Regions from separate parts of the Nonomuraea monospora genome, predicted to be linked through region 2. Evidence: riboswitches for the same ligand, from Rfam matches in the RefSeq annotation. Region 2 holds a riboswitch; the other holds the start of a gene.
What was found. Region 2 has a riboswitch for S-adenosylmethionine ahead of thrC (threonine synthase). Riboswitches for the same ligand answer to the same signal wherever they lie in the genome.
Positions count from the first base shown of each region.

Region 1: linked by a shared signal. The riboswitch ahead of ABD331_RS28790 (aminotransferase class V-fold PLP-dependent enzyme) and the one ahead of thrC (threonine synthase) in region 2 are both predicted to bind S-adenosylmethionine.

Region 1 covers NZ_BAAAQX010000016.1:40,779-47,940, forward strand. Annotated here, with positions in the region: gene ABD331_RS28780 (NADH-quinone oxidoreductase subunit D) at 1-251, opposite strand, end outside; gene ABD331_RS28785 (DoxX family protein) at 375-1,106, shown strand; gene ABD331_RS28790 (aminotransferase class V-fold PLP-dependent enzyme) at 1,143-2,444, opposite strand; SAM riboswitch class IV at 2,490-2,605, opposite strand; gene ABD331_RS28795 (TerC family protein) at 2,728-3,471, shown strand; gene ABD331_RS28800 (cytochrome P450) at 3,501-4,664, shown strand; gene ABD331_RS28805 (SAM-dependent methyltransferase) at 4,752-5,714, opposite strand; gene ABD331_RS28810 (chaplin family protein) at 5,907-6,137, shown strand; gene ABD331_RS28815 (Rossmann-like and DUF2520 domain-containing protein) at 6,447-7,162, shown strand, end outside.
Region 2 covers NZ_BAAAQX010000067.1:30,833-37,994, forward strand. Annotated here, with positions in the region: gene otsB (trehalose-phosphatase) at 1-656, shown strand, start outside; gene ABD331_RS58580 (hypothetical protein) at 715-1,293, shown strand; gene ABD331_RS58585 (MFS transporter) at 1,315-2,487, opposite strand; gene ABD331_RS58590 (alpha,alpha-trehalose-phosphate synthase (UDP-forming)) at 2,530-3,954, opposite strand; gene ABD331_RS58595 (RNA polymerase sigma factor) at 3,986-4,540, shown strand; SAM riboswitch class I at 4,620-4,762, shown strand; gene thrC (threonine synthase) at 4,776-6,011, shown strand; gene ABD331_RS58605 (MoaD/ThiS family protein) at 6,036-6,311, shown strand; gene ABD331_RS58610 (cold-shock protein) at 6,555-6,755, shown strand.

The DNA.
Region 1 (7,162 bases), on a different contig from region 2:
CCGGACAGCCAGTCGTGCCGGTTGGCCAGCATGATGATCTGGCGGTAGTCGCGCACCTCGAACAGCTTCTCCGCGCCGCGGTGCATGTAGCCGATGATCGGCTCGGCGGTGGCGATGCGTTCGCCGTCGAGCGTCAGCCGCAGCCTCAGCACGCCGTGGGTGGACGGGTGCTGCGGGCCGATGTTGAGGATCATGTCCTCGGTGGCCAGCTCTTTCGCGCCCGCGCCGATTCCGACCACACGTTCCGTCATACGGGCCATGCTGCCACCGACCTCGGTGGTGATCCAGCGGGGGGCCGGGTCAAGAGATCGTATGGAAACGCATCGTGAAGCCGGACATGGGGAGGAATACCAGGAACGGGGGGAGAAAACACCATGAAGAGAGTTCTTTTTGATGTCGCGGCACTGATCGCGCGAGTGGCGACCGGCGTGATCTTCGTAGCGCACGGCTGGCAGAAGTGGCAGAGCGGGCTGGGCGCCACCACAGAGGGTTTCAGGGAGATGGGGATCCCGATGCCCGAGCTGGCCGCCGGGTTCGCGACCGTCGTCGAGACGGTCGGCGGCATCTTCCTGATCCTCGGCTTGCTGGTCCGGCCGGTGGCGCTGCTGTTGCTGATCAACATGCTCGGCGCCATCGCGTTCGTGCACGGCGGCAAGGGGGTGATGGTCGGCGAGGGCGGCTGGGAGCTGGCCGGGGCGCTCGGCGCGCTCAGCCTGCTGTTCCTGGCGCTGGGCGGCGGACGCATCGGCCTGGACGGCATTCTCGGCGCCATGTTCCGCAGGCGCTCCGACCGGCGCGCGGCCGAGGAGGAGCTGACCGCGCACCGGCCCGGCGGCACGACCGCCACGGGCGGCATGCCCGGCGGGACGACCACGACAGGCGGCATGCCCGGCGGGACGACCACGGCGGGCGGTCTGGCCGGAACGACGCCCGCCGGGGGCCCGACGACGCCCGCCCACGCGCCCGGCGAGTCGCCCGAGGTGCCCAGGCAGCCCACCGCGCCCAGCACCTCCGGCTCCGGCAGGCTCAACGACGAGGACATGCGGGACATCGACGCCCTCGTATCGGACGAGCCCCCGCAGCACCGCAGGCCGCCGAACGGGTAACGCGTCCGAGCTGTGCCAGGCGGCCAGGCCGCGGAGTCACGCGAGGCGGGAGACCAGGTCGCGTACGGCCTCGATCAGCCGGTCCACGTGCTCCTGCGTGCTGCCGATCCCGATCGAGGCCCGCACCGCCGAGGCGGTGTCGTCCTCGCACCCGCCGTCGGCGCTGCCGAGCAGGTGCCGCACGAACGGGTGCGCGCAGAACTTGCCGTCACGCACCCCGATGCCGTACTCGCCGGACAGCGCCTCGGCCACCTCGCGAGCGGTGTACCCGGCCACGGTGAACGACACGATGCCGACCCGCGGGTGATCGTCCCCCCACAGCGACAGCTCCCGTACGCCCGCGATCGCGGCCAGCCCCGACCGCAGCCGCGCGATCAGCCGCTCCTCCTCGGCGACCAGCTCCGTCCATCCGGTGGCGGTCAGCGCGTCGCAGGCGGCGGCCAGGGCGATGGCGCCCAGCACGTTCGGGGTGCCCGCCTCGTGCCGCGGCTCGGGGTCGTCGTGCCACTCGGTGCCCTCCTCGGCGACGCCGACGGAGCGCACCGCGCCCCCGCCCGCGAGGTACGGCTTGCCCTCAGCCAGCCAGTCGCGCCGCCCGATCAGCACGCCGGCGCCGAACGGCGCGTACAGCTTGTGCCCGGAGAAGGCCACGTAGTCGAGGTCGAGCGCGGTCAGGTTGAGCTTGCGGTGCGGGACGAGCTGCGCCGCGTCCACCAGGATGCGGGCGCCGTGCCGGTGCGCGATGTGGGCCAGGGCGGCGATCGGCCACAGCTCGCCGGTCACGTTGGAGGCGGCGGTGACGACGAGCAGCTTCGGCCCGTCGATCGCGGCCAGCGCCTCGTCGGCGGCGCGCACGGCCTCGCCGGGGAAGGCGGGCGGCGCCAGCCGGACGGCCTCGGGCCAGGGCAGCAGGGAGGCGTGGTGCTCGGTGTCGAAGACGACGGTGGTGGTGCCCGCGGGCAGGCAGCCGGCCAGCAGGTTCGTGGCGTCGGTGGTGTTGCGGGTGAAGATCACGGCGTCGTCGGGGCGGGCGCCGACGAACGCCCTGACCGTGTGGCGGGCCTGCTCGTACCTGGCGGTGGTGAGCTGCGAGGCGTAGCCGGCGCCGCGGTGGACGCTGGAGTAGGCCGGGAGCGCGGCGGCGACGGCGGCGCTGACCGGCTCCAGACAGGGGGCGCTGGCCGCGTAGTCCAGGTTGGCGTACCCGACGAGCCTGCCGCCCTTGACGGGCACCTCCAGGTCGGCGCCGAGCACGGCGGGGATCGGCCGGCTCGTCGAGACGGCGGGAGCGGTCTCGGCGGCGTCACGGGCGGAGTCGAAGATCGTCAGCGTGGACACGGCATGCCTCCTGAAGGGTCATCGGACCCCTGGGAGCAGCCACGGAGCCCGCGCTTGCCCGCCACACCTCGTGGCGGACCAGGTCTTCACCCGGGGCACCCCGCCGCGGACGCGAGGGTTGCCGGCCAGCTAGCCGGGGCTTGTCGCTGGCACTCATGACCTACGTGGTGAACTATAACCGACAGCCGGGCATGAAACGCAAGACCGCGAACTAATGCCACCCGTGACTCGTTGCTATCGGGAAACCCCCTGAAATGTCCCCCTGAGTCATGGAGGTGAGCAGATGTTGGATTGGGTGACCGACCCGAACATCTGGATCGGCTTCTTCACCCTTGTCGCCCTGGAGATCGTCCTCGGGATCGACAACATCATCTTCATCTCCATCCTGGCCGGCAAACTGCCCCCTGAGCAGCGGGACCGGGCGCGGGTGCTCGGCCTGGCCGCCGCCCTGATCAGCCGGCTGCTCCTGCTGCTCGGCCTGTCGTGGGTGGTCCAGCTCACCGAACCGCTGTTCACCGTCCTCGGCCACGAGATCTCGGGACGAGATCTGATCCTGCTGCTCGGCGGCCTGTTCCTGCTGGGCAAGAGCGTCACGGAGATCCACCACGCCATGGAGGGCCCCACCGGCAAGGACGGCAAGCAGGCGGCCGCGGCCTCCTTCAGCTCGGTGATCCTGCAGATCATGGTGCTGGACATCGTGTTCTCGCTGGACTCCGTGATCACCGCCGTCGGCATGGTGAACAACATCGGCGTGATGGTCGCGGCCGTCGTGGTGTCCGTGCTGGTGATGCTGTTCGCCTCCGGGCCGATCAGCAGGTTCGTGGAGAGCCACCCGAGCATCAAGATGCTGGCGCTGGCGTTCCTGGTGCTGATCGGCGTGGTGCTCGTGGCGGAGGGCCTGGAGCAGCACATCAACAAGGGCTTCATCTACTTCGCGATGGCGTTCTCCGTCATCGTGGAGCTGCTCAACATCCGGATGCGGAGCAGGCACACGAAGCAGGAGGAAGCCGCTCCTAAGATGGAATAGTGGGCTTTGATCCTTGGAATCCGGATTTTGTGGCTTATCCCTACCGGGTCTACGACGAGCTGAGACGCCAGGCGCCCGTCAGCTACTTCGAGCCGACGGGCCAGTGGCTCATCGCGCGGCACGCCGACGTGAACGCGCTGCTCAGAGACCGCCGGCTGGGCCGCTCCTACCTGCACGTGGCCACCCACGAGGAGTTCGGCAAGCCGCCGGAGCCGGAGTTCCAGGAGCCGTTCTGGCGCGTGATCAGAGCGGGCATGCTGGACGTGGAGCCGCCGGTGCACACCAGGCTGCGCCGGCTGGTCTCCAAGGCGTTCACCCCGCGCATGGTCGAGTCGCTGCGTCCCCGCGTCCGGGCCGTCGCCGGGAGCCTCGTGGACGCGTACGTGGAGAAAGGCGGCGGCGACCTGATCGCCGAGGTGGCCGAGCCGCTGCCCGTCACCGTCATCGCCGAGATGCTCGGCATCCCCGACCAGGACCGCCACCTGCTGCGCCCCTGGTCCGCCGACATCTGCGGCATGTACGAGCTCAACCCGTCGCCCGACGCCCAGCACACCGCGGTCCGCGCGGCCTCGGAGTTCTCCGGCTACCTCAAGGCCCTGGCCGCCAGGCGCCGCAGGAGTCCAGGCGACGACCTCGTCAGCGCCCTCGCCCAGATCGACGAGCTGACCGAGGACGAGCTGGTCGGCACCTGCGTCCTGCTGCTCAACGCCGGCCACGAGGCCACCGTGAACGTGACGGGCAACGGCTGGTGGTCCCTGTTCAGGAACCCCGGCGAGCTGGCCAGGCTGCGCGCCGACCGGTCCCTGCTGCCCACCGCCGTCGAGGAGCTGATGCGGTGGGACACGCCGCTGCAGATGTTCGAGCGGTGGGTGCTGGAGGACGTCGAGGTGCACGGCGTGCGCATCCCGCGCGGGGCGGAGGTGGCGCTGCTGTTCGGCTCGGCGAACCGGGACCCCGCCGTGTTCGAGGACCCGGACCGGCTCGACGTGGGCCGCGCCGACAACCCGCACATCTCCTTCGGCGCCGGGATCCACTTCTGCCTGGGCGCGCCGCTGGCCAGGATCGAGCTGCTGGAGTCGTTCGGCGCGTTGCTGGACCGGGCGGCCACGCTGGAACTGCGCGAGGAGCCGTCGTGGAAGCCCGGCTACGTGATCCGGGGCTTGGAAGCACTGGAACTCACGGCGACCGCCTGACCCGAGGCGCGACAGCCGGAAGCGAGGCGCGACCGCCTGAGACGAGGCGCGACCGCCTGAGACGAGGTGCGATCGCCTCAAGCAAGCTCAGCGCGACTGGCTGAGCCAGCCGAAGCCGCCGAGCCCCGACGCGTCGATCAGCTCGCCCTCCTCCGAGGCCCGCGCCAGGGCCCGGAGGTAGCCGCGCGGATCGCTGCGGGCCAGCTCCAGCGGCGGCCGCTCCCCGGTGAGCCCCAGCCTCCGCAGTTCCTCCCGCTGTGTGGACAAGGTTGTGGATATCGCGCCGGCCCGCCGCCCGGCCTCCGCGCACGCGTCGAGGGCCACGTGAGCGGTGATGTCGCAGGTCCCGTCGGGTACGGGGCTGACGACCGCCCCGTCGCGGTACCCCGTGAGCGTGCCGTGCAGCGGCCGGTTGTCCACAGGGTGTGCATAATCGATGGCGATCGCCCGCCCCCTGGTGAGGCGCACGAGAACCGACGCCCAAGCCTCGTCGCGGGGCCGCCCGATCTCGGCCCGGGTGCCCACCCGGCCGAGCGGCCACCACCGTTCCAGCCAGCTCCGGTCGGCCGGCCGCAGCGCGCCGCCGACCCGCTCCTCGCCGGTGTGCACGTTGACCATGACGAGCCGCGGCCCTTCCGGGGTCTGCTCGACCACGTCGAGCGGCACGTTGTCCAGCCACTCGTTGGCGATGGCCAGCCCCTGGATCTCCGTGGGCAGGCTCGGCGTCCACTCGACCCGGTCGGGCAGGCCGGCGGGCCGGGGCGAGAGGTCGACGGCGGTGACGCGCAGCCGGTCGCGCAGGCGCGGCCCGGCCGCGTCCAGCACCTGCGTGATCAGCACCCCCTCGCCGGCGCCGATGTCGACCAGGTCGAGCACGTCTGGTTCGCCGAGTTCGGCGTCCACCTCCGCGAGCAGCGCCAGCACCGCGTCGGCGAAGGCCGCCGAGGCGCTGACCGAGGTGCGGAAGTGGCCTGACGGGCGTTCGCGGAGGTAGAAGCCCTCCTCGCCGTACAGCGCGCGCTCCGTTGCGACGCGCCAGGTGAGCCACATGCCCAGGACTATCTCATGACTCGCGACACACACGCACTGTCATCATATGGCTACTCAAGGTCGCGTGCTTGAGGTAACGTTTACCCATTGTCACCGAGTGGTCGCGTTCCGCCAACCCCCAATTGGCCGAAGCCGGCCGCTCCCGAACATGCACCAGCGGCCAGTGTGCCGCGAAACCGAGAGGAAGCCCTCGTGCTGAAGAAGGTCCTGGTCGTCACCGGAGCCGTTGCCATGATGTCGCTGGCCGTCCCGGCGCACGCCGACATCGTCACCAACGGCGGCGGCGGTGTGCTCTCCGGCAACCAGGTGGTCGCCCCGATCACCGCCCCGATCAACGTCTGCGGCAACGCCGTGGCCGTCATCGGCGTCGCGGTCGCCGGTTGCAAGGGCGGCGCGGTCGTCAACGGCCCCCACCACTACTGATGGAAAGAGCCCGGGCTGACGCAGGTCGGCCCGGGCTCTTCCTCCGGTCGGTCAGTCGGCGGGTGATCGACCGGCGCACCTCCAAGAGGTCGCATCGCGCGGGCGTCGTGCCTCGATCCGGGGCTCGGCGCCCGCTGCCATGCGATGAACCCCTCTCCTCATCTCTTCCGACAGGGGGTGCACCTTTTGACTGCCCTTGTCGCATTTGCGAATAACTCAACGCGCGGCAAAACACCGGTCACGCTCGCCACCCTGAGAGGCCGTTACGCTGGTCGGCAGTGCCATCACGGTCGACAGGGGTGAGACGTCATGGACGCAGGGGATCGCCCGGCACGGCTGACCGTCGGCGTGCTCGGGGCGGGCAAGGTCGGCTCCGCTCTCGGCGCCGCGCTGGCCCAGGCGGGCCACCGGGTCGTGGCCGCCAGCGGTGTGTCCGACAACTCGCAGCGATGGGCGGCCGACCGGCTCGGCGTCACGCCGTCCAGGCCCGACGAGGTGGTGGGGGCGGCCCAGCTCGTCCTGCTCACCGTCCCCGACGACGCGCTGCCCGACCTCGTCAGCGGGCTCGCCAGCACCGGCGCCGACCTCAAGGGCAAGATGCTGGTGCACACCAGCGGCGCGTACGGGCTGTCGGTGCTCGACCCGGCGGCCGGCGCGGGAGCGCTGCCGCTCGCGCTGCACCCGGTGATGACGTTCACGGGCAGGGACGACGACCTCAACAAGCTCACCGGCATCTCGTACGGCGTCACCGCCCCCGAGTTGCTGCGCCCCGTCGCCGAGGCCCTGGTGATCGAGATGGGCGGCGAGCCGGTGTGGATCGCCGACGCCGACCGCCCGCTCTACCACGCGGCCCTGGCCAACGCCGCCAACCACATGGTCACGCTCATCGCCGAGTCCTCCGACCTGCTGCGCGGCATCGGCGTCGATCACCCGGGCCGGATGCTGGGCCCGCTGCTCGGCGCGGCGCTCGACAACGTGCTGCGGCTGGGCATCGCGGGCCTGACCGGCCCCGTCGTCCGTGGCGA
Region 2 (7,162 bases):
AGGTACTCGCCGACCTGGGCGCCCACGTCCTCGCGGTGGCCATCGTGACCGGGAGGCCCGCGGCCACCGCACTGGAGCTCGGGCCGGGCCTGGCCGACGTGCCGGGGCTGGTCGTGCTCGGGCACTACGGTTTCGAACGCTGGGAGGGCGGGCGGATCTCCGCGCCCCCGCCCCCGCCGGGCGTGCCGAGGGCCGAGGCCGAGTTGCCGCTGCTGCTCGACTCGCTCGGCCTGCGCGAGGTGGCCATCGAGGACAAGGGCCGGGCCGTGGCCGTCCACACCAGGCGCAGCCCCGACCCGGAGGGCGCGCTGGAGAAGCTGCGCGAGCCGCTGGCCGAGCTGGCCGCCAAGCACGACCTGGTGCTGGAGCCCGGCCGGATGGTGCTGGAGCTGCGTCCGCCCGGCATGGACAAGGGGCACGCGCTGAGCCTGTTCCTGGCGGAGCGGGCGGCGAGGTCCGTCATGTTCGTCGGGGACGATCTCGGCGATCTCGCCGCTTTCGACGCCGTACGCGACTCCGGGCTGCCCGGCGTGACCGTGTGCAGCGGCTCCACCGAGGTCACCGCGCTCGCGGAGCGGGCCGACATCGTGGTGGACGGGCCCGAGGGTGTGGTGGCGCTGCTCGCCGAGCTGGCCTCCGCCTTCACCCGTACGTGAGCGCCGCTTTCAGTCGTTGGTGACTGGTCTGCAAGTCGTGATCCCTAGGGTCGGCGGCATGCACAAGCGTTTCCTCGCCGTCGTGGCCGCCAGTGGCGTGGCCGCGGCCACCCTCCTGTCCTCCTCGCTGCCCGCCGCCGCCGCTCCCGCCCAGCAGCTCACCTTCAGGGGCATGACGCTGTACGTCCCGATCACGTGGGTGGTGCACCGGTTCGGCGCCGACGCCGTCCAGGTGGTCACCGGCAAGTGCCGCAAGGCCCGGGGGTGGAGCACGCCGGAGTGCGACTCGTTCTACCTCCTCGGGCCGAAGTACCTCAAGATCGGCGCCGAGGGCTTCGGGCCGTACACCGGCAAGCGGCCCTTCTACACGGCCAGCGACGTGCAGCCCTGCCCGTTCAACGACAAGTGGGGCGAGGTCGTCGGGCCCAAGGTCAGCCGGGGGCTGCGGCAGGTCGGGCCGGGGCACAAGGCGGCCTACAACGCGTGGCAGGCCAAGTGCGTCTCCTACTCCAGCAGCAAGGTGCACACGCGGTTCACGCAGCGGGAGTGGTACCTGCCGAAGACGAAGCTGCTGGTGGTGGACCAGTGGAACACGCCGGGGCTGGCCGACACGCTCAAGCACGCCGACTGGACGTAGCCGCACGAGCAGTGTCCTGGCTTACGTGCGGCGGCCGGTCACGAGCACGCCCGCGATCGCGAGACCGATGAGCGCGGGCACCATCAGGAACGCGGTCCGGGTGCCGAAGCCGTCGGCCAGCGCGCCGAGCGCCAGCGGCCCGGCCGCCATGGCGGCGCCCGCCCAGATGGGCGAGGCCGCCGCCGCCAGGTCGGCGCGGTCGCCCGAACCGGCGATCAGCGCGGTCATCGCGAGCGGGAAGTGCAGGGCCGCGCCCAGCCCGCAGATCACCAGCCCGGCGTACGACAGCACCGGCTGGCCGCTCAGCCAGAACACCAGCCAGCCGGCGAGCGTCAGGCCCAGCGCGCCCGCGAACAGCGGCGCCGGCGGTAAACGCAGCGCGAGTTGCGCCCCCGCGAACCGGCCCGCCGCCAGGCCCGCCACGAACGCCGTCAGCCCGGTGGCGGCGGCGGCCGTGGACAGGCCCGTGCTGGTGGCCAGGAGGTCGGCGGCCCACAGGTTGAAGGTGAACTCCAGCGCGACGCAGCAGAACAGCACCAGACCGGCCAGGTGGAACCGCCACCCCACCCCGCTCACCGGACCCGACGGCCTCGTGACGGCGGGGCTCGCAGGTTCCCTGTGGCGCGGCCATGCGCGTCCCATGGAGACCACCAGCAACACGCTCAGCACCGGCGTGAACAACAGCGCGGCCCGCCATCCCAGCACGCTCTGCGCCACCACGCTGAGCCCGAACGTCATCACGATCCCCGCCACCACCGCGACCGCGTTGGCCTCACTCAGCGCCGCGGCCCCGGCGGCCCCGTGGTGGTCGGAGAGCGCGGCCATGGCGGTGTAGAGCATGACCGACCCGAAGCCCCCGGCCACGCCGTACCCCAGCAGGGTCAGCGGCAGGGACCCGGCGGCGAAGACGGTGAGCATCCCGGCGTTCATCCCCGCCACGCCGATCCAGCTCGTCGCCCGCCGCCCGTACCTGCGGGTGAGCAGGGGGAGCAGGAGCCCGGCCGTGATCGTGCCGGCGGCCATGGCGGTGCCGTGCAGGCCCGCGACGGTGGCGGAGGTGCCCTGGTCGGCGCGCAGCAGCGGCAGGGCGGCGCTCAGGCCGTAGACGAAGGTGGCGAAGATGCTGAGTTGCAGGTAGATGAGCCAGGTGGGGCGGTCTCTGATCAGACGGACGGTCGATAGGGCCGTGGTCACCCGGCAGCCTCCCGGTGATCGGTATGACCTTGCCCTCCCATGTTAGGTGAGCGCTTCGAGCTGGGTCGCGAGCCACTTCTGCGGCGGCAGGGCGGTGGCGGCGGCGTGCAGCTTGTCGCGGCGGCTGCGGCGCTCGTCCTCCGGCATGACGAGCGCGTCGTGCAGGGCGGCGGCGGTGCCGCTGATGTCGTAGGGGTTGACGACGAGGGCGTGCGCGCCCAGCTCGGCGGCGGCGCCGGCTTCGCGGGAGAGCACGAGGGCGCAGCTCGGCGACAGGATCGGGCCCTCCTTGGCGACCAGGTTCATGCCGTCGCGGATGGGGTTGACGAGCAGCACGTCGGCCATCCGGTACGCGGCCAGCGAGCGCGGGTAGTCGTCGTTGACGTTGAGTATGAGCGGGTCCCAGTCCTCGGTGGCGTACTCGTCCTCGATCTGCCGGGCGCAGCGCTGAACGGAGGCGGTGTACTCGCGGTACTCGGGCAGGTCGTGGCGGCTGGGGTAGGCGAAGGCGAGGTGCACGACGCGGCCGTGCCATTCGGGGTGGGCGGCGAGGAACTCGCGGTAGGCGATCAGGCCGCGCACGATGTTCTTGGACAGCTCGGTGCGGTCGATGCGGACGATCAGCTTGCGGTCGCCGACCTGTTCGCGCAGCGCGGTCATGTGCGACTCGACGTCGGGCTCGCAGGCCCGCCGCCACAGGGCCTCGCCGTCGACGCCGAGGCTGTGCACGCCGATGCGGGTCGTCCTGCCCTCGTAGGTGACGCTGCGCCCCACCCGGTCGGCCTCCGCGCCCAGGAGCCGCTCGCAGCAGTCCATGAACGCCTGCGCCCACCTGTCGGTGAGGAACCCGGCGTGATCGGCCCCCAGGATGCCCTCCAGGACCTCTCCCGCCACCTCGTCGGGCAGCAGGGAGAAGTATTCGGGCGGCGCCCACGGGGTGTGGCTGAAGTGGGCGATGCGCAGGTCGGGCCGTTCGGCGCGGAGCATGGCGGGGGTCAGGGTGAGGTGGTAGTCCTGCACCATCACCCGGGCGCCGTGCCCGGCCTCCTCGGCCAGCGCGAGCGCGAACGCGCCGTTGTAGTCGCGGTAGGACTCCCACTCGCGTTCGAACCTGGTGCCGAAGTTCGGCGAGTTGGGGATGTCGTAGAGCAGATGGTTGACGAACCAGAGGGTGGAGTTGGCGACGGCGTTGTAGGCGCGGTGGAAGGTGGCGGGCGGGATGTCGAGCATGCGCAGCGGGCCCGTGTCGTAGCCCGCGTGGTCGATCCGGCCGCCCGTGGCCAGGCGGACCGCGATGCGGTCGCCGTCGGACAGCGCGGCGCAGACCCACAGCACCCCGTCGTCCTTGGCGACGCCCGACAGCCCGGAGACGAGGCCGCCGCCGCCGCGTCTCATCGTCAGCTCGCCGTCGTCGGAGACGGTGAACGAGACAGGGCCTCTGTTCGAGGCCAGCAGCACGCTGTTCATCTCGGCTCCCTTCGATCATAGGATCCCAGCTATGGCGCTTGATGAGCTAACCGAGGAACTCGCCCGCTCCGCTGCTGCGGGAGATCATCGCGCACTTGGCGAGCTTCTCGCGCGGATTGAGCCGGATGTGATGCGGCATTGCGCCCGGATCCTCCCCTATCACCAGGACGCGGAGGAGGCCTCGCAAGATACGTTGCTGGCGGTGGCGCGTAATATCGGCCGTTTCGAGGGGCGCGCCAGGTTCAGCACGTGGCTGCACATCGTGACGGCCAACTGCGCGCGCACCACGTACCGGTCGTTGAAGCGCAGGGCGGCGGAGCAGACCTCCGACGAGTTGCCGATGCAGAAGCCGGACGTGCGGCGGGTCAGTGTGATCGCGGGGTCGCGGCTCGACCTGCTCGACGCGATGGAGGCGCTGGAGGCCGACAAACCCGACCTGGCGCAGGCGCTGGTGTTGCGCGACATCGTCCAGCTCGACTACAACGAGGTGGCCGAGCAGCTCAACATCCCGCTGGGCACGGCCAAGTCGCGGATCCATCAGGCACGCAAATACGTGCAGGGTGTGCTCGGCGAGGACTATCGCTGAGACCGCTTGTCTCGCATATTGAGACGGCTGCTAATTTCGGCCACTTAAGCGGGTAGAGTCCTTTTCAACAACTGCATATTGCTCATCCAGAGGGGTGGAGGGACCGGCCCTGCGAAGCCCCGGCAACCCTCCCGGCTTTCGACTCGCGACCTGGCGAGGCCGACCGGGACAAGGGTGCCAATTCCGGTTCGCGGTCAAGGTGGCCGTGGGCGAAGATGAGGGAAGGCCTCGCTTCATGTCGCTTGACTTTGGTCCTGCCGTCGCTCTGTCCTGCCGCGAGTGCGGCGCCCGTTACCCGCTGGGCCCGAGCTTCGCGTGTCAGGAGTGTTTCGGGCCGCTGGAGGCGGCCTACGACTTCGGTGACGTTACGCGGGCGCAGATCGAATCTGGCCCTGCCAACATCTGGCGTTACCGCTCGCTGCTGCCCGTCCCCGCCGACGTGGCCAGTAAGCCGAATATGAACCCCGGCTGGACGAAATTGGTCAAGGCCGGAAACCTCGGCCGCGCCCTCGGCATCAAGTCCCTTCACGTGAAGGACGACTCGGGCAACCCCACCCACTCCTTCAAGGACCGGGTGGTGGCCATGGCCGTCGAGGCGGCGCGCAACTTCGGCTTCCACACGCTCTCCTGCTCCTCCACCGGCAACCTCGCCGGCGCCGTCACCGCCGCCGCCGCGCGGGCCGGGCTCGACGCGTGCGTGTTCATCCCGGCCAACCTGGAGCAGGCCAAGATCGCCATGGCCCGCGTGTTCGGCGGGCGGCTGATCGGCATCGACGGCACCTACGACGAGGTCAACCGGTTCTGCTCGGAGCTCATCGGCGACCCGATGGGCGACAAGTGGGGCTTCGTCAACGTGAACCTGCGGCCCTACTACGCCGAGGGCTCCAAGACGCTCGCGTACGAGATCGCCGAGCAGCTCGGCTGGCGGCTGCCCGAGCAGATCATCATCCCCATCGCCTCAGGCTCGCAGCTCACGAAGATCGACAAGGGCTTCAAGGAGCTCATCAAGCTGGGCCTGGTCGAGGACACCCCGTACAAGGTCTTCGGGGCCCAGGCCGCCGGCTGCTCGCCGGTGTCCACGGCCTACAAGGCCGGGCACGACGTCGTCCAGCCGGTCAAGCCCGACACCATCGCCAAGTCGCTGGCCATCGGCAACCCCGCCGACGGGCCGTACGTGCTGGACATCGCCAGGCGCACCGGAGGTGGCGTCGAGGACGTCACGGACGCCGAGATCGTGGCCGCGATGAAGCTGCTGGCCTCGACGGAGGGCATCTTCGCCGAGACCGCCGGCGGCGTCACCGTCGGCGTGCTGAAGAAGCTGGTGGAGAGCGGGCGGCTCGACCCCGAGGCGGAGACCGTGGTGCTCAACACCGGTGACGGCCTCAAGACGCTCGACGTGCTCTCCGGCGAGTCCGTGGAGCCCACGGCCGTGATCAAGCCCTCTCTCGACGCGTTCCGCGCGACTGTCTGACAACCAGGAAAGGCGATTAGAACCATGAGCGTTTCTGTGCGGATTCCCACCATTCTGCGCACGTACACCGGGGGGAACGCGGAGGTCAGTGGCGAAGGCGCGACTCTTCGTGACGTGCTCGCCAAGCTCGACTCCGACTACCCGGGGATCGGCGCGAGAATTCTGGATGAATCGGGCAAGATTCGTCGTTTCGTCAACGTTTACGTTGGGGAAGAGGACGTCCGTTTCGCCGAAGGGCTCGACACTCCAGCCCCTGAGGGCACTCAGATCTCCATCATCCCGGCGGTTGCCGGCGGCTGAGCCTCCCGCACCCTGCTCTTGAAGGCGCCCCTAGTGGGCGCCTTCTCCTTTTCCCGGCCAATTCAACGTTGAACGACCTGGGCTGCGAGGAAATAGGCAGTTTGCGGATTGACTCTGTTGCCAAACCCCTTGCCACAGGTATGGTCGAGGGCGATCGTCTGGCTGCTTTTCCGTTAAGTCATACGATTACAGGTCCCGCGGAGGAATGGGCGAGATCTGGGAGACCAGTAAGAGGAGTCGGAAGTGGCGCAGGGCACCGTCAAGTGGTTCAACGCGGACAAGGGCTACGGCTTCATCGCGGTAGACGGTGGAAAGGATGTATTCGTCCATTACTCAGCGATCATGATGGACGGGTACCGCTCTCTCGAACAGGGGCAGCGTGTCGAGTTCGAGATCACGCAGGGCCAGAAGGGGCCGCAGGCGGAGTCCGTCCGCGCGGTCTGAACGTCCAAGCTGGTATGCACCGGGCGGGATCGCGCGGCAACGCAGTCCGCGCGAGCCGTCACCTCTCTTTCGCCGACTCGCGTGCGGCGAGCCGCCAGGCGGCTCGCCGCACCGACTGACTGACCTGGGCGGGAATGCCGGGCGTGGTGGTGCTCGCTTGCACTCGGCAGGGTAGAGTGCTAAACAGTTCGTTGGCACTCTGTGCAGCAGAGTGCCAACATCCGGATCGAGACGACGGGGTCTGCCGCACGGAGATGTGGACCCATGCCGTCGCGGGCGTCGGCTCGGTCCACGACAAGCCACCCTGCATCTGGGAGGTCCAGCCTTATGGCAGCCAAGATGATCGCGTTTGACGAGGACGCCCGGCGCGGTCTCGAGCGCGGTATGAACCAGCTCGCCGACGCCGT